2 regions of the Streptomyces changanensis genome follow, and region 2 is predicted to be linked to the other one. Evidence: riboswitches for the same ligand, from Rfam matches in the RefSeq annotation. Region 2 holds a riboswitch; the other holds the start of a gene.
What was found. A riboswitch is a leader RNA that binds a small molecule or an ion and turns the genes downstream of it on or off. The one in region 2 is predicted to bind S-adenosylmethionine.
Positions count from the first base shown of each region.

Region 1 (11,627 bases), 1.4 Mb from region 2:
AGCAGTGCCCCGTCGGCCCCGACCAGGGCGGCCTTCATGCCGGTGCCGCCCACATCGAGGGCGATGACGTGTCTCACGGGAGACAGTTTCACCCGAGGGGCGTGAAAGGTCTAGTCCACTTCGTTGATTGTTGCCCCGGCATACAAATCGGATGAGCGGACGATCGGGGGGCGGTCGCGGGCGACCGGCCGCCCGCCCGGCGACGGCGCCGCCGGGCGGCCGTACCGGAGGAAGGGGACCGCCGGGTCAGGAGAGGATCACGCTCCGCGTGAGGTGGCGCGGCCGGTCCGGGTCGCTGCCGCGCGCCTCCGCCAGGGCCACGGCGAGCCGCTGGGCCCGCACCAGGTCGGCCATCGGGTCCGCCGAGGCGTGGGCGTGCAGAGTGCCGCCCACCCGGGCGACGTCGGCCGCCAGCCCCTCCGGCAGGGCACCGAACACCCACGTCACCCGGCCGGGCCCGGTGATCGAGATCGGGCCGTGGCGGTACTCCATCGCCGGGTACGCCTCCGTCCAGGCGCCCGCCGCCTCCCGCATCTTCAGCCCCGCCTCCAGTGCCAGCCCGTACGTCCAGCCGCGTCCGAGGAACGTCCACTGGTCGGCCGCCAGCACGGCCTCCGGCAGCGGTTCCGTCACGGCCAGCTCCGCGTCGACCGCCGCGAGCTCGACCGGCTTCACACCCGGTACGGGACCGAGGCCCGCGCGCAGGAACGCCAGCGCCGTCGTCGCGAACCGCGTCTGCACCACCGAGTCCTCGTCCGCCCAGTCCAGCACGGCCACCGCGTCGGCTGCGTCCACCACCGGCGTCGCCGCGTCGGCCGTCAGCGCCGCCGTGCGCGTCACCCCGCGCACCCGCGCCAGCAGCTCCAGCACCTCCGTCGTCGTCCCGGACCGGGTGATCGCCACGACCCGGTCGTACGCGGCGGCCCGGCCGACCGGGAACTCGGACGCGGCGAACGCGTCCGTCTCGCCCTCCCCGGCCGCCTCGCGCAGCGCCGCGTAGGCGATGGCCATGAACCAGGACGTGCCGCAGCCGGTCACGGCGACGCGCTCACCCGGTCGCGGAAGCACATCCGGGGCCCCGGCGGCGGTCCGCGCGGCGCGGCGCCAGCAGCTCGGCTGGGTGGTGATCTCGGCGGCGGTACGGGACATGCGCGGGCTCCCACTGTCGTCGTCTGCGGACGCTCCGGAACGTACCCATCGGTAGGCCCCCGGTCGTCGGGCGTTGCGGAAGCGATACCAAGGAACCCCGGTGGTTTAGACCTAGGTGTAGACCTCCTATCCTGCCGGGAAGCGAATTCGCGTTCGATGTGGAGCAAAGGGTGGGTAAGGCAGTGCGCCGCTACAAGGGACTGACCGCGGCGATGGCCGCACTGACGATCACGGCCACCCTGTCGGGCTGCGGAGCGGATTCCGCCGGAGAGGTCACCCTGAAGCTGGTCGCCGCCGACTACGGCAGCAACAGCGCCAACACGTCGCAGAAGTACTGGGACGAACTGGCCCGCGCGTACGAGAAGAAGACGCCCGGCGTGAAGATCGACGTCACCGTCCTGTCCTGGAAGGACGTCGACCGCGAGGTCGCCGAGATGGTCGACCGCGGCGAGGCGCCGGACATGGCGCAGATCGGCGCGTACGCGGACCACGCGCGGGCGGGCCGGCTGTACTCCGCCGACACCCTCCTCTCCGTCCCCACCCAGGCGAACTTCCTGCCCATGCTGCGGCAGGCCGGCGAGGTGGACCGGGCCCAGTACGGCATGCCGTTCGGCGCCAGCACCCGGATGCTCTTCTTCAACGAGAAGCTCTTCCAGGAGGCCGGCGCCACGCCGCCCGGCAGCTGGGACGAGCTGCAGAAGGCGGCCCAGAAGCTCAAGGCCAAGGACGTGAAGTACCCCTACGCGCTGCCGCTCGGGCCCGAGGAGTCCCAGGCCGAGACCATGATGTGGCTGCTCGGCGGTGGCGGCGGCTACCGGGACACGACCGGCACCGCGTACCAGATCGACTCGCCCGCGAACGTCGAGACGTTCGGCTGGTTGAAGAAGGAACTCGTCGGCAAGGGCCTCACCGGCCCCGTCGCCCCCGGTGAACTCGACCGGCAGGAGGCGTTCGACGCCTTCGTCCGCGGCGAGGTCGGCATGCTCAACGGCCACCCGACGCTGATGGCGACCGCCGAGAAGGCCGGGGTGAAGGTCGGCACGGTGCCGCTGCCCGGCGTCGCCGGCAAGTCCAAGGCGACGCTCGGCGTGGCCGACTGGATGATGGCGTTCAAGCAGAACGGCCACCGCAAGGAGATAGGCCACTTCCTGGACTTCGTGTACCAGGACAAGAACGTCATGGCCTTCTCCGACCGGTACGACCTGCTCCCCGTCACCGTCTCCGCGAGCGACGCCATGGAGGCGGACGAGCAGCACGCGGCGATGCGGCCGTTCCTGGAGGAGCTGGCCGGCTCGGAGCTGTACCCCGTCGGCGACACCTCGTGGGCGCGGGTGAGCGAGAGCGTGAAGAAGAACATCGGCCGGGCCGTCGCCCCCGGCGGCGAGCCGCGCGCCGTCCTGGAGCAGATCGCCCGGGACGCCCGGTCGGCCCAGTCCTCGGCGTCGGCGCGGTAGCTTAAGTTGCTGATATGACCGAACGCCCCGCACTCGACGACCGCGCCCGCGCGGTCCTGGCCATGGAACGGCGCTCCTGGCCGGGGCCGGGGGCGAAGGAACGGGCGATCCGCGAGCAGCTGGACCTCTCGCCGGTCCGGTACTACCAGCTGCTGAACGCCCTCCTCGACGACGAGCGCGCCCTCGCCCACGACCCGGTCACGGTCAACCGCCTCCGCCGCCTGCGCGCCACCCGAGAATCCCACCGCTGACCCACCCGCCCCGCCGGCGCGACCCCCACCGGGGACCCCGGCGGGGGTCGGCCCGCGTGGACCCCGGGCACGCCGAAACCGCACCGCGGTCGCGCCGGACACCCACCCGCCCGACGCGCCGGACGCCCGCCCGGCGCGGACGCGCCGGAGCCCATCGCGCCGGAACGCCGGACGCGCCGGACATCCACCCGCCCGCCGCGCCGGACGCCCGCCCAGCGCGGACGCGCCGGGGCCCATCGCGCCGGAGCCCCGGACGCGCCGGGGGCCCGCGGCCGACGGCCACCGGCCGGGAGCGCCGCCGCGGGGCACTGCCGGCCGCGGCCACCACCCCTCCGCGGCCTGTAGGTCCCGCTGCGGCGGTTCCTCCGCGGCCGTGGGGCGTCCCAAGGTGCGGGACGGCCGCGGGGTGTGGTGGCCGGGGGTGTCTGCTGCGGGGTGGGCTTGCCAGGGAGGACGGGGGGACTGCGGCCGCCACCCCTTCGCGGCCCGCGCGTCCCGCCACGGTGGTTCCTCCGCGGCCGTGGGGCGTCCCGGGGGCGCGGGACAGCCGCGTGGCGGCCCGGGGTGTCTGCCGCTGGGCTTCGCAGGGAGGGCGGGGGACTATGGCCGCCGCCCCTTCGCGGCCTGTAGGTCCCGCTGTGGTGGTTCCTCCGCGGCCGCGGGGGCGTCCCGGGGGCGCGGGACAGCCGCGTGGCGGCCCGGGGTGTCTGCCGCCGGGGGGCTTCGCAGGGAGGGCGGGGGACTGTGGCCGCCGCCGCTTCGCGGCCCGTGCGTCCCGCTGTGGCGGTTCCTCCGCGGCCGTGGGGCGTCCCGGGGGCGTGGGACGGCCGTCCGGCCACGGGCGGGTGGCCCTGGGGTTCGCGGCGGGTGTCGGAGGTGGCGGCCGCGCCCGCGCGGTCCGGTCCTCCCGCCACGGCGGGTACTCCGCGGCCGGGAGCGGGTCCGGTGAGGGCTTCGGCGCGGGGCGTCCCCGGGGTGACGCGGTGGCTCGGTGTCGGCGGCGGCCGGACGCGGCCGGGGCGGGGAGGTGTGTCCCGGGGGCGTACGGGATAGGTACGCACACATGTCCAGTTACCCGGATGACAGCCTTCCCGTGCCCGCCACGGCCGCCGGTCGTGAGGGCCTGGCCGCGATCCTGGCGCGGCCCCGCACCGCCGTCGTGGCCGTCGACTTCGACGGGACCCTCGCGCCGATCGTCGCCGACCCCGAGCAGGCCCGCGCCCACCCGGACGCCGTGCCCGCGCTCGCCGAGCTGGCCCCGTGCGTCGGCTCCGTCGCGGTGGTCACCGGGCGCCCGGCCGGCGTCGCGGTCCGGTACGGCGGCTTCGCCGGGGTGCCGGGCCTGGACCGCCTCGTCGTCCTCGGCCACTACGGCGCCGAACGCTGGGACGCCCGCACCGGCGAGGTCCGCGCCGCCCCCGAGCACCCGGGCGTCGCGGCGGCGCGCGCCGAACTGCCCGGCGTCCTGGAGCGGGCCGGCGCGTGGCCCGGGACGTGGATCGAGGAGAAGGGCCGCGCGGTCGCCGTCCACACGCGCCGCGCGACCGACCCGCAGGCGGCGTTCGACGCCCTGGTGGATCCCCTCGCCGACCTGGCCACCCGGCACGGGCTCGTCGTGGAACCGGGCCGCATGGTCCTGGAGCTGCGCCCGCCCGGGATGGACAAGGGCGAGGCGCTCCTGGAGCACGTGCGCGCCACGGGCGCCGGGGCGGTCCTGTACGCGGGGGACGACCTGGGTGACCTGCCGGCCTTCGCCGCGGTGGAGAAGCTCCGCGCCGAGGGCGTCCCGGGCCTGCTGGTGTGCAGCGGCAGCGACGAGGTGAGCACCCTCGCCGCCCGCGCCGACCTCACCCTCCCGGGCCCGGCCGCCGTGGTCGGCTTCCTCGCCTCCCTGGCCCGCGCCCTCCCGCACTGACCGAACAGCCCGGGCGGCGCATACGTTGCATGCCCGCGTACGGCGAACGGCCCCGGCACACGCCGGGGCCGTTCGCCGTACGCACGGGCGGGACCCGCCGGGGTCACAGGGCGCGGAGGGCCTCCAGCTGGTCGAGGAACCAGCGCTGCGGCGGGAGGGCGGTGGCCGCGGCGGCGAGGCGCTCGGTGCGTTCGGCGCGTTCGGCGGCCGGCATGGAGAGCGCCTCGTGCAGGGCCCGGGCGGTGCCGGTGACGTCGTACGGGTTGACCGTCACCGCGGCGTCGCCGAGCTCCTCGTGCGCCCCGGCCTCGCGGGACAGGACCAGGGCGCAGCCCCCGTCGGAGACGACCGGGACCTCCTTGGCGACCAGGTTCATGCCGTCCCTGATGGGGTTGACCAGCGCCACGTCGGCGAGGCGGTACGCGGCGAGGGAGCGGGCGAAGTCGTCCTTCACGTGCAGCAGGACCGGCGTCCAGCCGTCCGTGCCGTACGCGGTGTTGATCTCGTCCGCCAGCCGGGAGACCTCCGCGGTGTACTCCCGGTACACGGCGAGGTCCTGGCGGGAGGGGTAGGCGAAGGCGATGTGGACGACCCGCTCGCGCCACTCGGGGTGCTCCTCCAGCAGCGCCCGGTAGGAGAGCAGGCCGCGCACGATGTTCTTCGACAGCTCCGTGCGGTCCACGCGGATGACGGTCTTCCGGTCCGCCCCGCCGATCTGCTCCCGCAGCGTCGCCATGCGGTCCTCGACGTCCGCCTCGCGCGAGCGGGCGCGCAGGAAGTCGGCGTCGGCGCCCAGGCCGTGCACGCCGATCCGCGTGTCGCCCGTGCCGCCGACGAGCCGCTCGCAGCAGGCGGCGAAGGAGTCCGCCCAGCGGCGGGTGAGGAAGCCGAGCCGGTCCGCGCCGAGCATCCCGCGCAGCAGCTCGCGGGCGACGTCGTCGGGGAGCATGCCGAAGTAGTCCGGCGGCGCCCACGGGGTGTGCGAGAAGTGGCCGATGCGCAGGTCGGGGCGGAGCTCGCGGAGCATGCCGGGGGCCAGCGCGAGGTGGTAGTCCTGGATGAGGACCGCCGCGCCCGGGGCCGCCTCCGCCGCGAGCGCCTCGGCGAAGGCGCGGTTGTACGCCCGGTACGCCTCCCAGCGCGTGCGGAACTCCGCGTCGAAGGCCGGCTCCAGGGGCGTCTGGTAGAGCATGTGGTGCACGAACCACAGCACGGAGTTGGCGATGCCGTTGTAGGCGGCGGCGTGCGTCTCCGCGTCGATGTCCAGCATGCGGACGCCCGTCTCGCCGACGCCCCGGCGCACCGCCTCGCGGTCGCCGTCGCCCAGCGCGGCGCACACCCACACCGCGCCCGCGTCGGGCCCGATCGCGGAGAGCCCGGAGACCAGGCCCCCGCCACCGCGCCTCGCCTCCAGCTCGCCGTCCTCCCGCAGCGCGTAGCTGACCGGACCGCGATTCGATGCCACCAGGATGTCCGAGACCATGAGGCCAACCTAGCCCGCGCCGGAAACGCTCAAACGTGCGGAAACGAACCCGCCGGCCGTCAGGCCACCCGGCGCTTCCGCACGTACTCCGCCACCTCGACCATCGGCGGGCGCTCCTCCGTGTCCACCGGGTGGGTACGCGGCGCGAACCCCGCCTCGGTGCGCTCGAACTGCGTCAGCCGCGGCCGCACCAGGTGCCCGCGCGACAGCCGCAGCTGGGCCGTGCGGTAGATCGCCGCGGCCATCCGCCCCAGCGCCCGGTCGTCCTGGTGGCGGTGGAGGCGCACGCCCACGTCGACCTGCGCCAGCGCGTCCAGCCCCACCAGGTGCAGCGCGTCCACCAGCAGCGCCAGTTCCACGCCGTACCCCACCGGGAAGGGCAGCCGCTCCAGCAGCGAGCGACGGGCCGCGTACTCCCCGCCGAGCGGCTGGACGAACCCGGCCAGCTGCGGCCAGTGCAGGTTCAGCAGCGGCCGCGCGACCAGCTCCGTCACCCGTCCGCCCTGCCCGGCGGCGGGTCCGGAGCCGAGCGGCCGGTCGTACGTGGCCTTCACGAACTCGACGTCCGGGTCGGTCAGCAGCGGCCCCACGATGCCCGTCACGAAGTCCGCGCGGAACTCACGCAGGTCGGCGTCGACGAAGCACACCACGTCCCCGCCGGTCACCAGCAGGGAGCGCCACAGCACCTCGCCCTTGCCCGGGACGGCGGGTATCCGCGGCAGCACGTCGTCCCGCGCCACCACGCGCGCGCCGGCCGCCGCGGCGACCTCGGCCGTGCGGTCGGTCGAGCCGGAGTCGAGGACGACGAGCTCGTCGACGAGCGGCACCGCTTCCGACATCAGCTCCCGCCGGATCACGGTGACGATCTCGCCGACCGTCGCCTCCTCGTCCAGCGCGGGCAGGACGACGCTCACCGTCGTGCCGCGGGCCCGCTTGGCGGCGAGCAGCCGGTCCACGGGCCGGTCGGCCACGGACCAGGACCGCCGCTCCAGCCAGCGCTCCACCTCTTCCAGCACGCGCGCCTCTCCTCGGGTCGTCCCACAACCGCAGGTGATCCATCTCGTAGGTCGGACGCCCCTCTCGGACACCCACCCCTTCGGTTACAGTCTTGAACAACGCGTGAGACGCCCGCATGCCGGGGTCCCGCGCCGACAACCACATACCGCTCATCCAGAGGGGCAGAGGGAAACGGCCCGATGAAGCCCCGGCAACCCTCCAGTCGGTCTCGCACGCGCACGTGCCCGCGAGGTCCCCGGCTAGGGAAGGTGCCAAATCCGTCTCACGGCGAAAGACGCCAGTGAGAAAGATGAGGAGAAAGGGCCTCGCCTCCCATGGCTGTGCAGACCACCGCACCCACCAGCGCCACCTCCGTCGACCTCGGCCCCGCCGCCGGACTCTCCTGTCGCGAATGCGGTGAGCGCTTCGCGCTCGGCCCGATCTTCGCCTGCGAGTTCTGTTTCGGCCCCCTCGAAGTGGCCTACGACCTCCCGGCCGGCGACCCGGAGGAGCTGCGCAAGCGGATCGAGGCCGGCCCGGCCAACATCTGGCGCTACGCCCCCCTCCTGCCCGTCCCGGCCGACGTCGCCGACAAGCCCAACCTGAACCCCGGCTGGACGCCCCTCGTGCGGGCCGACAACCTCGCCCGCGAGCTGGGCGTCGCGCCGGGCAGGCTGTTCGTCAAGGACGACTCCGGGAACCCGACCCACTCCTTCAAGGACCGCGTGGTCGCCCAGGCCCTGGAGGCCGCCCGCGCCTTCGGCTTCACCACCCTGTCCTGCTCCTCCACCGGCAACCTCGCGGGCGCGGTGGGCGCCGCCGCCGCCCGCGCCGGCTTCCGCTCGTGCGTGTTCATCCCGCACGACCTGGAGCAGGGCAAGGTCGTCATGGCCGCGGTCTACGGCGGCGACCTCGTCGGCATCGAGGGCACGTACGACGACGTCAACCGCTTCTGCTCGGAGCTCATCGGCGACCCGCTCGGCGAGGGCTGGGGCTTCGTCAACGTCAACCTCCGCCCGTACTACGCCGAGGGCTCCAAGACCCTCGCGTACGAGATCTGCGAGCAGCTCGGGTGGCGGCTCCCCGACCAGCTGGTGATCCCGATCGCGTCCGGCTCGCAGCTGACGAAGATCGACAAGGGGCTGCAGGAACTGATCCGGCTGGGCCTGGTCGAGGACAGGCCGTACAGGATCTTCGGCGCCCAGGCGGAGGGCTGCTCCCCGGTGTCGGCCGCCTTCAAGGCCGGCCACGACGTCGTGCGCCCGCAGAAGCCGAACACGATCGCCAAGTCGCTCGCCATCGGCAACCCGGCGGACGGACCGTACGTCCTCGACATCGCCCGCCGCACCGGCGGCGCGGTGGAGGACGTGGACGACGCGCAGGTCGTCGACGCGATCAAGCTGCTGGCCCGCACCGAGGGCATCTTCGCCGAGACGGCGGGCGGCGTGACGGTGGGCGTGACGCGCAAGCTCGTCGAGCAGGGCCTCCTCGACCCGACCCTCACCACCGTCGTCCTCAACACCGGCGACGGCCTCAAGACCCTGGACGCGGTCGCCCCGACGACCGGTCCCACCGCGACCATCCGCCCGAGCCTGGACGCGTTCCGGGACGCCGGCCTCGCCCACTGACCCCCGGGAGACACGAAACATGAGCGTCAACGTCCGCATCCCCACCATCCTCCGCACGTACACGGACGGCCGGTCCGAGGTCGAGGCCGAGGGGGCCACCCTCGCCGAGGTCATCGAGTCCCTGGAGAAGAACCACCCGGGCATCGCCGCGCGCGTCCTCGACGACCAGGGGCAGCTGCGCCGCTTCGTGAACGTCTACGTCAACGACGACGACGTCCGCTTCGAGGGCGGGCTCGCCACGTCGACCCCCGACGGCGCGGGCGTCTCGATCATTCCGGCGGTCGCGGGCGGTTGCTGAGTTCCCTTCCGCTTTTCCCCGTTGCCCCCTCCGCCGACAAAAGCGGAGGGGGCAATTCTGCATGGTTGAGCGCGGTAGAGTTGGGGAAGTCCCCGCCGCCGCCTGTGCCACGTGCATATGAGAATGCGCCCGGCCGCGACAAGATGTAGCCAAAGTAGCGTCGTTTCTTGCGAACTTTGCGCCGTTTGCCCGGCCCGACTTGCCCGGGGTTATGAGCATTGCGGACAGGTTCTCCCTTCGCCGGTGCTCGGAATTCTCGTCCGATTGACCTGTTGCAGAGGGCAGTTGGGCAGATACATTCAGCCGCGGTCGACGCGTTCCGGCGCACGCTCCTGGGGCGTCCCCGGCTCGGAGAGTCAGGGGTTCGGTCAGTGGGCGAGGTCTGACCCGGGTCCGCGAAGTGCGGTCCTGTGCAAGGGCCAGTAATAGGGGAGTTAGGCATGGCTCAGGGCACCGTCAAGTGGTTCAACGCGGAGAAGGGGTACGGCTTCATCGCGGTCGACGGTGGTGCGGATGTTTTCGTCCACTACAGCGCGATCCAGATGGATGGCTACCGCACCCTTGAGGAGGGCCAGCGGGTCGAGTTCGAGATCTCGCAGGGTCAGAAGGGTCCGCAGGCGGACATGGTCAAGATCGCCGTCTAGGTACGACGCGTCCGGCCAACGGCATTGCGACGGAGGGCCCGCACCCCGGCACCGGGGTGCGGGCTTTCCGCCCGTCCCGGGGCCGGCCGCCCGCCCGGACCGCGCCCGCGCACGCCCGGTGCCCGGGTGCCGCGCGCCGTCCGTGCCGGATGGGGCGCTCCAGGCCGCCACGCGGGTTCGTGCCCGGGGTGCGTGAGGGGCGAGCGGCGCGGGGCCGCGCCCCGGCCGGTACGGCCCCCATCGTCGCGCGGGTTCGCGCCGCCCGGGTGCGTGAGGGTGGGTGGTGCGAGGCGACGCCTCCTCGACGGGTGCGTACGCCCCTCCGGCCGGTACGCCCCCGGCCGGTACGCCCCGGCCTGTAGGACCCCGCGGGCGCCCGGGGTGCGTGAGGAGTGAGGGGTGCGGGGCCGCCCCCTCGGCGGGCACGCCCCTCCGGTGCGTACGCCCCCGGCCCGCACGCCCCGCCGCCCGTCATGAACGCGCCCGTGTCCGCGGTCCCCGCGCGCCGTCTCCGTTCCGGTGCGCCGGTGCCCGTGCGCGGCCGCGCGGCGTGGTCCGCGACCGTGTCCGGCGAACGCCCGCCCCGTCCGACCCGCGTCGTACGCGTGGGGCGGCGGTGGCCCCGCCGCGCGCGTTGCCGGCTTCCGCGGGCCTGGCGCGGGACGCCTCCGGCCCCCGGTCGCCGAGTCCGCGCGGTGCCGGCCGCCGGGGGCGCCGGCGCCCGGTGGTGTCCGCGGCGGGGTGCCGCACCCGGTGGTCCCCGGGTGCGCGCACGGCGCCGGTGGACGCGCCCCGCGCGCACGCCCGGTGGGGGCGCGCGGGGTGGTTCGCGGAGGGCGATCGCAGGCCCCGTCACGGGGTGGGGCGCTTGCACTCTCCTAGGGCGAGTGCTAATCATTGGCATTAGCACTCTGAGAGTGAGAGTGACAACCAAGGACCTCGTGGGTGAGGCCCGCAGGGCGGCGTGGGGCAGGGAACCACGCGGCACACGGGCCGTCCGTCGCGGGCGCCAGCGCGGTCCGGAGCAATCCTTCCCCAAGCTCTCTACTGCGTCCGAGCAGGGGAGACCCCATCAGTCCGGGAGGACCACTTCACATGGCCAAGATCATCGCGTTCGACGAGGAGGCACGGCGCGGTCTCGAGCGCGGGATGAACCAGCTCGCCGACGCCGTCAAGGTCACCCTTGGTCCCAAGGGTCGCAACGTCGTCCTCGAGAAGAAGTGGGGCGCCCCCACGATCACCAACGATGGTGTGTCCATCGCCAAGGAGATCGAGCTCGAGGACCCGTACGAGAAGATCGGCGCCGAGCTGGTCAAGGAAGTCGCCAAGAAGACGGACGACGTCGCCGGTGACGGTACGACCACCGCGACCGTCCTCGCCCAGGCGCTCGTCCGCGAGGGTCTGCGCAACGTCGCCGCCGGCGCCAACCCGATGGCCCTGAAGCGCGGCATCGAGAAGGCCGTCGAGGCCGTCTCCGGTGCGCTGCTGGAGCAGGCGAAGGACGTGGAGACGAAGGAGCAGATCGCCTCCACCGCGTCCATCTCCGCCGCCGACACCCAGATCGGCGAGCTCATCGCCGAGGCCATGGACAAGGTCGGCAAGGAAGGCGTCATCACCGTCGAGGAGTCCAACACCTTCGGGCTCGAGCTCGAGCTCACCGAGGGTATGCGCTTCGACAAGGGCTACATCTCGGCGTACTTCGCGACCGACATGGAGCGCATGGAGGCCGTCCTCGAGGACCCCTACATCCTCATCGTCAACTCCAAGGTCTCCGCGGTGAAGGACCTCCTCCCGCTGCTGGAGAAGGTC
Region 1 is NZ_CP102332.1:3,045,523-3,057,149, reverse strand. It holds gene NRO40_RS13450 (ROK family protein) at 1-77, opposite strand, end outside; gene NRO40_RS13445 (SIS domain-containing protein) at 247-1,149, opposite strand; gene NRO40_RS13440 (extracellular solute-binding protein) at 1,320-2,603, shown strand; gene NRO40_RS13435 (DUF3263 domain-containing protein) at 2,618-2,854, shown strand; gene otsB (trehalose-phosphatase) at 3,918-4,769, shown strand; gene NRO40_RS13425 (alpha,alpha-trehalose-phosphate synthase (UDP-forming)) at 4,873-6,252, opposite strand; gene NRO40_RS13420 (glucosyl-3-phosphoglycerate synthase) at 6,312-7,268, opposite strand; SAM riboswitch class I at 7,416-7,565, shown strand; gene thrC (threonine synthase) at 7,584-8,876, shown strand; gene NRO40_RS13410 (MoaD/ThiS family protein) at 8,896-9,174, shown strand; gene NRO40_RS13405 (cold-shock protein) at 9,615-9,818, shown strand; gene groL (chaperonin GroEL) at 10,914-11,627, shown strand, end outside.
Region 1: linked by a shared signal. The riboswitch ahead of thrC (threonine synthase) and the one ahead of NRO40_RS07330 (aminotransferase class V-fold PLP-dependent enzyme) in region 2 are both predicted to bind S-adenosylmethionine.

Region 2 (11,627 bases):
TCTCCGCGCGGCCCTACGACGCGGCGCGGCAGGTCACCTTCGACGGCTTCGCCGAAGGCCGTGAGGCGGCGCTCGACAAGCCGCTCGCGGTGTCCGCCAAGGACGGCGGCACCCGCATCACCGACGTGACCGCGGTCGACGAGGCCGGCCACCACTTGGCGGGCCGCCTCTCCGCCGACGGCAGCCGCTGGCGCTCCACCGGCCCGCTGGCCGCGGGCGCCCGCTACACGGTCAGGGTCGCCACGGAGAACGACGAGGGCGCCCCAGGCGTCCGTACGCTGACGTTCCGCACCGCCCCGGCCCGCAACCTCCTGGCGGTGGAGTTCGGCCCCGAGGCGGGCGAGTACGGCGTCGGACAGCCCCTCACCGCCAAGCTCAGCGCCCCGGTCACCGACCGCGCGGGCCGCACCGCGGTCGAGCGCGCCCTGCGGGTCCGCTCCACCCCGAGCGTCACGGGCGCCTGGCACTGGGTCAACGACAAGGAACTGCACTTCCGGCCCAAGGAGTACTGGCCGGCCGGCACCGAGGTCACCCTCACGAGCAACCTCGCGGGCGTGCCCGTCGGCAGCGGCCTCTACGGCACCGCCACCGACCCGCTGAAGCTCACCATCGGCGACCGCGTCGAGGCCGTCGCCGACGCCGCGGGGCACTACATGACCGTCCGGCGCAACGGAGAAGTGATCAACACCATTCCGGTGACCACCGGCAAACCGGGCTTCTCCACCCGGAACGGCGTCAAGGTCGTGCTGGAGAAGCAGTACTTCGTCCGCATGCGCAGCACCACGGTCGGGATCGCGGCCGGCAGCAGCGAGTCCTACGACCTGCCCGTGTACTACGCCACCCGGGTCACCTGGAGCGGCGAGTACGTCCACGCCGCGCCGTGGTCGGTCGGCTCCCAGGGGTCCGCCAACGTCAGCCACGGCTGCGTGGGCATGTCCACCGGCAACGCCGCGTGGTTCTACGAGACCGTCCAGCGCGGCGACATCGTCCGGGTCGTCAACAGCGCGGGTGAGGAGATGTCCCCCTTCGGCAACGGCTTCGGCGACTGGAACCTGCCGTGGGAGAAGTGGCGGCAGGGCAGCGCGGTCCTGGCGGGCACCCGCGACGGGGCCACCCCCGCCGACGACGCCCGGCTGAGGCCCGGCCTCTGATGCCTCTGACACCCGGGCACGCCCCCCCCCGCGCTCGTGCCCGGCCCGCCGGCCCAGGGCGGTCGGCGCGGGGCGTCACGGGCGCGGTGCGGGGCCGGCGGGCCGACGGGCCCGTGACCCCGTCGACGGGGCCGGCGGGCCCACGGGCCGACCTGGCGCGACCGCACGGGCCCACGGGCGGACCGGACCCGGCGCGACCGCACGGTGTCCACGGGTGGGCCCGCGCGGCCGTGCGGCGCGCGCGGGCGGGTGGCTCAGGCCTCCACGGCCAGTCGGCTGCGCACCAGGGCCGCCAGCGCCTCCGCCAGCTCCACCGGCTCCACCGGCAGCGCCACGGCCGCGTCCGCGCGGCTCCAGGTGGCCAGCCAGGCGTCCTGCGGCCGCGCGATCAGCAGCAGCACCGGCGGACAGCGGAACACCTCGTCCTTGATCTGCCGGCACACGCCCATCCCGCCGGCCGGGACGGCCTCGCCGTCCAGGACGCAGACGTCGATGCCGCCCTCCTCCAGCCGCTCCAGGACGGCCGGGAGCGTCGCGCACTCGACGTACTCGACCGGGGGAACGTCGGCCGCGGGCCTCCGCCCGGCCGCCAGCCGCACCTGCGCGCGGGTGTTCGCGTCGTCGCTGTAGACCAGTACGGTGGCGCTGGACTGCATGGTTCCTCCGAGTTCGTACGCGGGAGTGCTCGGTAACCGATGCGCGGATGCTACTCCGTCCCACCGCCCGTCAACACCGCTCCGACACCCCTCCGGAGGCCGTCCCGATGGGCCGTTCGGGTCGGGTCGGGCCGCCCGCCGGAGGTGGGGACACTCCGAACGGCACCCCCCGGAGTGAGGGCGGGATAAGCGACCGACATAATGTCGGTCGTGGCGACAGCAACGACAGTAGATACCGGGCACGCGCACCCGTCGGTCAATCGACCGAACCTCACCAGCGTCGGAACCATCATCTGGCTGAGTTCCGAGCTGATGTTCTTCGCGGCCCTCTTCGCGATGTACTTCACCCTGCGATCGGTAACGGGTGCCGAATACTGGTCCGAGCAGGCGGGCCACCTGAACTTCCCGTTCTCGGCGACCAACACCACGATCCTGGTGCTCTCCTCCCTCACCTGCCAGCTCGGCGTCTTCGCCGCCGAGCGCGGCGACGTGAAGAAGTTGCGCGCCTGGTTCATCGTGACGTTCGTCATGGGCGCGATCTTCATCGGCGGTCAGGTCCTCGAGTACACCGAGCTGGTCAAGGAGGCGGGCATGTCCCTGTCCTCCGGGCCCTACGGCTCGGTGTTCTACCTGACCACCGGCTTCCACGGCCTGCACGTGACGGGCGGCCTCATCGCGTTCCTCCTGGTCCTCGGCCGGACGTACGCCGCGAGGCGCTTCACCCACGAGCAGGCAACCGCCGCCATCGTCGTGTCCTACTACTGGCACTTCGTCGATGTCGTCTGGATCGGCCTCTTCGCCACGATCTACATGATCAAGTAATCGGGCCGCCGCCTGGCGGACCGAGACACTTCCAGCAAGCATCGACGCAGAAGATCCTGACACCGGGGTAATCCGTGAAAAAGCTCTCCGCACGACGACGCCATCCGCTGGCGGCGGTCGTCGTCCTACTCCTCGCGCTGGCGGCCACTGGGGGGCTCTACGCCGCGTTCGCGCCCGCGAGCACGGCCCAGGCCGACGAGACCGCCCAGTCCCTCGCCATCGAGGAGGGCAAGAAGCTCTACACCGTCGGCTGCGCCAGCTGCCACGGCACCGGCGGTCAGGGCACCTCCGACGGCCCGTCCCTGGTGGGCGTCGGCTCGGCCGCCGTCGACTTCCAGGTCGGTACCGGCCGCATGCCCGCGCAGCAGCCGGGCGCCCAGGTCCCGCGGAAGAAGAACATCTACACGCAGGCCCAGATCGACCAGCTCGCGGCGTACATCGCGTCGCTCGGCGCCGGCCCGATCACCCCCACCGAGAAGCAGTACAGCGTGGAGGGCGCGGACGTCGCCAAGGGCGGCGAGCTGTTCCGCAACAACTGCGCCCAGTGCCACAACTTCACCGGTGAGGGTGGCGCGCTCACCAAGGGCAAGTACGCACCGAGCCTCGACGGCGTCAGCGAGAAGCACATCTACGAGGCCATGCAGACCGGCCCGCAGAACATGCCCACCTTCCCCGACACCACCATGCCGGAGAAGGAGAAGAAGGAAATCATCGCGTACATCAAGGCCGTGAACGGTGACGAGACGCCGACCCCCGGCGGCTTCGGCCTGGGCAGCCTCGGACCGGTCAGCGAGGGTCTGTTCGGCTGGATCTTCGGTCTCGGTACGCTGATCGCCGTCGCCGTCTGGGTCGCGGCCCACACCGCTAAGGCCAAGAAGTCATGAGTAGCCAAGAGATCTCCGATGAGAGCCTGCCGCAGAAGCAGGACACCGCGCACGGCTCGGCAGTAGTCGAGAGCCCGTTCGCCGACCCGGGGCTCCCGCCCCACAAGCCCCGCGTCCAGGACATCGACGAGCGGGCCGCCAAGCGGTCCGAGCGGACGGTCGCCCTGCTGTTCACGATCTCGATGCTGGCCACCGTCGGCTTCATCGCCTCGTTCGTGGCCTTCCCCGTCGACAAGATCGTGTACGTGTGGCCCCTCGGCCACGTCAGCGCGACCAACCTGTCGCTCGGTCTGACGCTGGGCATCGCCCTGTTCTGCATCGGCGCCGGCGCGGTCCACTGGGCCCGCACGCTGATGTCGGACGAGGAGATGGCCGACGACCGCCACCCGATCGAGGCGGCCCCCGAGCTCAAGGCCAAGGTGATGGCCGACTTCGCCCAGGGTGCGGCGGAGTCCGGTCTGGGACGGCGCAAGCTGATCCGCAACACGATGTTCGGCGCGCTCGCGATGGTGCCGCTCTCCGGTCTCGTGCTCCTGCGCGAGCTCGGCCCGATGCCCGAGAAGAAGCTCTTCCACACCTCGTGGGCCAAGGGCAAGCGGCTGATCAACATGAACACCTTCGAGCCCCTGCGGCCCGAGGACGTCTCGGTCGGTTCGCTCACCTTCGCCATGCCGGAGGGTCTGAGCGAGGAGGACCACGACTTCAACAACAAGATCGCCAAGGACGCCCTGATGATCGTCCGGATCCAGCCGGCCGACATCAAGGACAAGCGCGAGCTCGAGTGGTCGCACGACGGCATCGTGGCCTTCTCCAAGATCTGCACCCACGTGGGCTGTCCGGTGTCCCTGTACGAGCAGCAGACCCACCACGTGCTCTGCCCGTGCCACCAGTCCACCTTCGACCTGTCCGACGGCGCCCGCGTCATCTTCGGCCCTGCCGGCCACGCCCTTCCGCAGCTGCGGATCGGTGTCGATGACAAGGGCTTCCTCGAGGCGCTCGGCGACTTCGAAGAGCCGGTCGGTCCTGCATTCTGGGAGCGCGGATGAGTACCGCCAACGACACGACGCGCAAGGCGCCCGCCGGTGAGCGGGTCGCCGACTGGGCGGACGGACGGCTGGGGATCTACTCCCTGGCCAAGTCCAACATGCGGAAGATCTTCCCGGACCACTGGTCCTTCATGTTGGGCGAGGTCTGCCTCTACACCTTCATCATCATCATCCTCACGGGCGTGTACCTGACGCTCTTCTTCCACCCGAGCATGAACGAGATCGTGTACCACGGCTCGTACGTGCCGATGCAGGGCGTGAGGATGACCGAGGCGTACGCCTCGACCCTGGACATCAGCTTCGACGTCCGCGGCGGTCTGCTGATCCGGCAGATCCACCACTGGGCGGCGCTGATCTTCATCGCCGGCATGTTCGTGCACATGATGCGCGTCTTCTTCACCGGCGCGTTCCGCAAGCCGCGCGAGGTCAACTGGCTGTTCGGCTTCCTGCTGTTCGTCCTCGGCATGTTCACCGGCTTCACCGGTTACTCGCTCCCGGACGACCTGCTCTCCGGCACCGGTGTCCGCTTCACGCAGGGTGCGATCCTGTCCGTGCCGATCGTGGGCACGTACCTGTCGATGTTCATCTTCGGCGGGGAGTTCCCCGGCCACGACATGGTCGCCCGGTTCTACTCGATCCACATCCTGCTGCTGCCGGGCATCATGCTCGGCCTCGTGGTGGCCCACCTGATCCTGGTCTTCTACCACAAGCACACGCAGTTCGCGGGCCCCGGCCGGACGAACAAGAACGTCGTCGGCATGCCGCTGCTGCCGGTGTACATGGCGAAGGCCGGCGGCTTCTTCTTCCTGGTCTTCGGCGTCATCGCGGTCATCGCCGGCGCGTTCACCATCAACCCCGTGTGGGCCCTCGGCCCCTACCGGCCGGACCAGGTGTCCACCGGTGCGCAGCCCGACTGGTACATGGGCTTCGCCGAGGGTCTGATCCGCGCCATGCCCGGCTGGGAGATCAACCTGTGGGGCCACACGCTCGTCCTGGGCGTGTTCATCCCGCTGGTCCTGTTCGGCGTGATGCTGGCCGCCATCGCGGCGTACCCGTTCATCGAGTCGTGGATCACCGGGGACAAGCGCGAGCACCACATCCTGGACCGGCCGCGCAACGCCCCGACCCGCACGGGCCTCGGCGTCGCGTGGGTCACCGGTTACATGATCATGCTGATCGGTGGTGGCAACGACATCGTCGCCACGCACTTCCACATGTCGATCAACGCGGTCACCTGGTTCGTCCGGATCGCCTTCTTCGTCGGGCCGGTCATCGCCTTCGTCGTCACGAAGCGGATCTGCCTGGGCCTCCAGCGCCGCGACCGCGACAAGGTGCTGCACGGCCGTGAGACGGGCATCATCAAGCGGCTGCCGCACGGTGAGTTCGTCGAGGTCCACGAGCCGCTCAGCCAGGCCCAGCTGCACGCGCTCACCGCGCACGAGCAGTACGCGCCCGCCGAGCTCGGCCCGACGGTCGACGAGAACGGCGTCGAGCGCAAGCCCACCCGTTCGGCGAAGCTCCGCGCGAAGCTGAGCAAGGGCTACTTCGGTGAGGGGAACCAGGTCCCCAAGGCCACGGCCGAGGAGTACAAGGAGATCAGCGCGGGCCACGGCCACCACTGATCACCCTTCCCCCGGGGCTTGGCCCCGGGGGACCCCGGACACCGAGAAGGTCGCCACGGCAGGAGCCCCGTCCAATCGTCGGACGGGGCTCTTCGCCGTCCCCGGCGGTGGATAGGCTGGTGCCCTCATCCGTCACGGACCCAGGAGCGACCATGAGCGCTGTGCAACCCGCTGGAGGACCGACCACGGCGGGCCGCTCCTGGCCCGTGGTCCTCGACACCCTCCTCGCCGGCCGGGACCTCGACGCGGACACCACCGCCTGGGCGATGGAGCGCGTCCTCAGCGGTGAGGCCACCGACGCGCAGATCGCCGGCTTCGCGGTCGCCCTGCGCGCGAAGGGGGAGACGGTCGAGGAGATCACCGGCCTCGTCCGCACCATGTACGCGCACGCCCGCACCATCGACGTGCCCGGCCCGTCCGTCGACATCGTCGGCACCGGCGGCGACGGCGCGAAGACCGTCAACATCTCCACCATGTCGGCGGTCGTCGTGGCCGGTACGGGCGCGAAGGTCGTCAAGCACGGCAACCGCGCCGCCTCCTCCGCCTCCGGCGCCTCGGACGTCCTGGAGAAGCTCGGCGTCAACCTCGAACTGACCCCGGAGCGGGTCGCCGAGGTCGCCGACGAGGCGGGCATCACCTTCTGCTTCGCCGTCAAGTTCCACCCCGCCCTGCGCCACGTCGCCGCGGCCCGCAAGGAGCTGGGCATCCGCACGACGTTCAACTTCCTCGGGCCGCTGACCAACCCGGCCCGGGTACGGGCCCAGGCGACCGGCGTCGCGGACGCCCGCATGGCTCCCATCCTCGCCGGCGTGCTCGCCGAGCGCGGCTCGTCGGCGCTCGTCTTCCGCGGCGACGACGGCCTCGACGAGCTGACCACCACCGCGACGTCCCGCGTGTGGACCGTCCGCGACGGGGCCGTGCGCGAGGAGGCGTTCGACCCGCGCGACGTGGGCCTCGACCTGGTGCCCGTGGAGGCCCTGCGCGGCGCGGACGCCTCGTACAACGCCGACGTCGCCCGCCGGCTGCTCGCCGGCGAGCGGGGCCCGGTGCGGGACGCCGTGCTGCTCAACTCGGCTGCGGCCCTCGTGGCCCTGACCCCGACCGACGCGCCGCTGGCCGAGCAGATCCGGGCGGGCATGGAGAAGGCCGCGGAGTCCATCGACTCGGGCGCCGCCCGCGCGACCCTGGACCGCTGGGTCCGCGCCAGCAACCGCTAGGGCCCTCAGGGCGTGGGTGACGGGGCGGGGCCGCGCGGTTCCGCCCCGCTACCGTCCGCGTCGTCCGCCATGCGAACCCGGGCTTGCGTGCCCGCCGTCGTGTGGCAAGATGCTCCCCAAGGTCATGAGTGACAGCGACCACGGCCCCGGCCCGCTGTCCGGCAACCCTCCGTCCGTGGCGGGGTGCCCCGGGTGAAGACCAGGCCGCAGGCAGCGAGGTCTGCGGCAAGCGCGGACCCCTGCACACCCTGGGGTCCTGGTCCCGAGGGAGCAGTCTCGTGAGCAAGCGAATGCGCTAGGGCCTTCGGCCCTCCTCCCCCTCCGCACGGCCACCGTCGTCACCGTCGGGCCGTGCGTCGAGGCAGTCACCCGTACGCGGCACGGCCCTGCCGTCGCCCTGCGGGTTCCGCACGCCCCCATTCGCCGCGCCCGTTGGGAGAGTCCGCCATGCCCGCGTACCCGAACGCCACCGTTTCCCCCCGCACCGAGGCCGCCCCCGCCGCCCCCGCCGCCGTGCCCGCGCCGACCACCGGCCCCGCCTCCGCCGCCCCCGCCGCCGACGGTCCGCTGCCCGTCCTCGGGCGGGACGTGACCGTGCCGCTCGTCACCGGCGGCCACGTCACGTACGCCGCGCTGGACTACGCGGCCAGCGCGCCCGCGCTGCAGCGCGTCTGGGACGACGTCGCCGCCTACGCGCCGTACTACGGCAGCGTCCACCGCGGCGCCGGGTACCTCTCGCAGCTCTCGACCGACCTGTTCGAGAGCAGCCGCGCGACCGTCGCCGCCTTCCTCGGCTGCCGCCCCGACGACCAGGTGGTGTTCACCCGCTCCACGACCGACTCGCTGAACCTCCTCGCGCATGTGCTGCCCGAGGGGTGCGAGGTGTTCGTCTTCGAGACCGAGCACCACGCGTCGCTGCTGCCGTGGCGGGGCGCGCGGGTCACCTACCTGGACGCGCCGCGCACGCCCGGTCAGGCCGTGCGGACGCTGGAGCGGGCCCTCGCCGACCGGGAGCCGTACGGCCCCGCCCTCGTGTGCGTGACCGGCGCCTCCAACGTGACGGGAGAGCTGTGGCCCGTGCGCGAACTGGCCGCCGCCGCGCACGCGCACGGGGCGCGCGTCGTCCTCGACGCCGCCCAGCTGGCGCCGCACCACCCGGTGGACGTCGGCGACCTGGACGTGGACTGGGTGGCCTTCTCGGGGCACAAGCTGTACGCGCCGTTCGGCACCGGGGTGCTGGCCGGCCGGGCGGACTGGCTGCGGGAGGCCGAGCCGTACCTGGCGGGCGGGGGCGCCTCGCGGCGCGTGGCCCGGCGGGCGGACGGCGGCGTGGACGTCGACTGGCACACCACGGCCGCCCGGCACGAGGCCGGCTCGCCCAACGTGATCGGCGCCTACGCGATCGCGTCGGCGTGCACCGCGCTGACCGAGGCCGGGTTCGACGCGCTCGTGGCCCGAGAGCGCGAGCTGATCACGCGCGTGCGGGAGGGGCTGGCCGACGTGCCGGAGGTGCGCGTGCTGTCGCTGTTCGGCGACGACGCGCCGCGCGTCGGCGTCCTCTCCTTCGTCGTGGAGGGGTGGAACAGCTCGCACTTCGCCGCCGCGCTCTCCGCCGAGTACGGCATCGGCGTGCGCGACGGCCTGTTCTGCGCCCACCCGCTCGTGCGCACGCTGCTGGGCGGGGCCCCGCAGGAGCCCGGCGCGTGCGGCGCGCCGGAGGCCGGACCGGGCGAGCGGTCCCTCAACGCGATCCGGGTCAGCTTCGGCGCGGGGACGCCCGACGAGCACGTCGAGCGCTTCGTCCGGGCCGTGCGCGAGCTGGTCCGCGACGGCGCCCGCTGGAACTACCGCACCGAGGACGGGCGCTGCGTGCCGGACCGTGGCTGAATCCGCTTCACCCGTACGGGTGATTCGCTGGGTTACGCGTCGAGGCCGATCGCGAAGGCCGCCTCCAGGTCGTGCTGGGAGTACGTGCGGAAGGCGACGTGGGTGTCGGTCGCGACAACTCCGGGGATCTTGCTGATGCTGCCCGGGATGACGTCGGCCAGGTCGTCGTGCCTGGCCACGCGGACCATCGCGACGAGGTCGTAGGTGCCGGTGACGGAGAAGACCTCGCTCACGTTGTCGAGAGCGGCGATCGCCTCCGCGATCTCCGGAATGCGGTCCACGCTGGTCTTGATGAGCACGATCGCGGTGATCACGGCTGTCCCTCTCCCTCGGTGGCCGCTGCTGGGGCCTTCACTCTAATGCCCCGGTAGCGCGTCCACGCGTGGAGGAAGCCCAGCCCGAAGCCGATCAGGTGCGCGAGGTAGGCGACGCCCGGACCGCTGCCGGCGCCGCGCGCCGCCACCCACTGCAGGGCGAACCAGAAGACCAGCACGATCCACGCGGGGAAGCGCAGCGGCAGGAAGAAGAGGAACGGGAAGAGGCTCGTGACCCGGGCGCGCGGGAAGAGGTAGAGGAACGCCCCGAGCACCCCCGAGATCGCCCCCGACGCCCCCACGAGCGTCTGCCCGCTGTCCGCGTGCGCCAGCGCGTACCCCGCGAGCGCCAGACAGCCGCAGACCACGTAGAAGACGCCGAAGCGCAGGTGCCCCATGCGCTCCTCGGCCATCGCGCCGAAGACGAAGAGGAAGAGCATGTTGCCGAGCAGGTGCAGCCAGTTGCCGTGCACGAACAGGGCGCTCAGCGGGGTGAGCAGTGCCGCGGCCGAGCCGCTCAGCAGGTCCGCCGGAATCACGCCCCAGCGCCGGAAGTAGTCGCTCTGGGCCAGGACGAGGGCGTCCCCCGTCCCGTACGACGGATTGAGCCCCGAGGCCGGCCCCAGGGCGAACACCACCGCGCACACGCCGATGACGGCGTAGGTCACCGAGGGCCCGGTGACCACACGCCGGAACGTTCCGCGCCAATCCCTCACGCACAGATCATGACGTACGGGGAGCGAGCCGGACAGAGCGCCTCGCCGGGCCGGTGGTCGCCCCCGGCCGGTCCCGCCCTCCGCCCGAGCAGGGGGGACCGTCGAGGCCGTAGGGTTACGGACGTGCCCGGGGCCGCTCCCGGGGCACCCGCAGTCCGACGGCGCACCGCGGGTCGATTACTGGAACGACCGGACCATGACAAGGACGGCCACCATGACGACGGTTCCCCAGCCGACCGCCGAGACCCGCTGGCGCTGCACCCTCTGCGGCAACCTGACACGTTTCGACGTGACGCGCTCCTCGAAGGTCGTGGAGTACGTCCATCTGGACCTGGCGGGGGAGCCCACGGTGGAGGAGCGCGAGGTGGTCAGTGAGACCATCGAGTCGGTCCGCTGCCGCTGGTGCAACGCCGTGGACCGGATCGAGCTGGTGGACAGGCCGGGCGCCGGCTCCTGAGCGGCGCGCCCGGTGCGGCGGGCGGCCCGGCGAAGAGAGAACGACGGTAGGGGTGACGGATCGTGGCGCAGCCCGAAAGCGGCGCTGAGTCGGCCGATGCGGCCGGTGACGCCGCCGAGGCGCTCGACCGCCCGCTGCCCGAGCCGGTGCGGCGCCGGGTCGTGGCGCTCGTGTCCGAGGTGTTCGGCGGCCTGACCGTCGCCGAGCTGCCGGCCCAGCTGCGGCAGTACGCGCGGTTCACCGCCTCGCGCCGGGCCAGGTTCGCGGGCAACGCCATGGCGGCCGCGCTGGAGGGTGACGCGCTCTTCCGGCAGCGGATCGGCGAGCGGCTGCGGGGAACCCAGCCCGAGCTGACCCGGGCCGTCGAGTCCGGCGCGCCGCCCGCGGCCGCCGACCCCGTCGACGTGGCCGCCGCCGCGTACGTGCTCCGCCCTGCCGGCTGGGTCAAGCTGGTCGCCGCCGCCGGCGAGGAGGTGCAGCGCGCCGACGCCGAGCGGGCCGACGAGGCCGGCCGGCGGGAGCTGGAGCGGCTGCGCGAGGAGCTCGCCGAGGCCCGTGCCCAGACCCGGTCGGAGACCGAGCGGCTGCGCACCGAGCTGGAGGCGGCCCGCAAGGAAGCCGAATCGCTTCAGCGCAAGCTGCGCAGCGCCCAGAGCGACGTGAAGCGCGGCGAGGCGGCCCTGCGCCGCACGCGGGCGGAGGTCGACGCCGCGAAGGCGGACGCCACCGCCCGGGTCTCCGCCGCGGAGAGCGAGAGCCGCCGCCTCAAGGCGCGGCTCGGCGAGACCGAGGCGGCCCTGGAGGCCAGCCGCCGGGCGGTCAGGGAGGGCCGTTCGGTGGAGGACGTACGGCTGC
Region 2 is NZ_CP102332.1:1,659,107-1,670,733, reverse strand. It holds gene NRO40_RS07365 (L,D-transpeptidase) at 1-1,151, shown strand, start outside; gene NRO40_RS07360 (response regulator transcription factor) at 1,406-1,807, opposite strand; gene ctaE (aa3-type cytochrome oxidase subunit III) at 2,009-2,629, shown strand; gene qcrC (cytochrome bc1 complex diheme cytochrome c subunit) at 2,704-3,513, shown strand; gene qcrA (cytochrome bc1 complex Rieske iron-sulfur subunit) at 3,510-4,559, shown strand; gene qcrB (cytochrome bc1 complex cytochrome b subunit) at 4,556-6,181, shown strand; gene trpD (anthranilate phosphoribosyltransferase) at 6,334-7,398, shown strand; SAM riboswitch class IV at 7,519-7,636, shown strand; gene NRO40_RS07330 (aminotransferase class V-fold PLP-dependent enzyme) at 7,846-9,285, shown strand; gene NRO40_RS07325 (Lrp/AsnC family transcriptional regulator) at 9,318-9,599, opposite strand; gene NRO40_RS07320 (rhomboid family intramembrane serine protease) at 9,596-10,315, opposite strand; gene NRO40_RS07315 (hypothetical protein) at 10,530-10,772, shown strand; gene NRO40_RS07310 (NYN domain-containing protein) at 10,835-11,627, shown strand, end outside.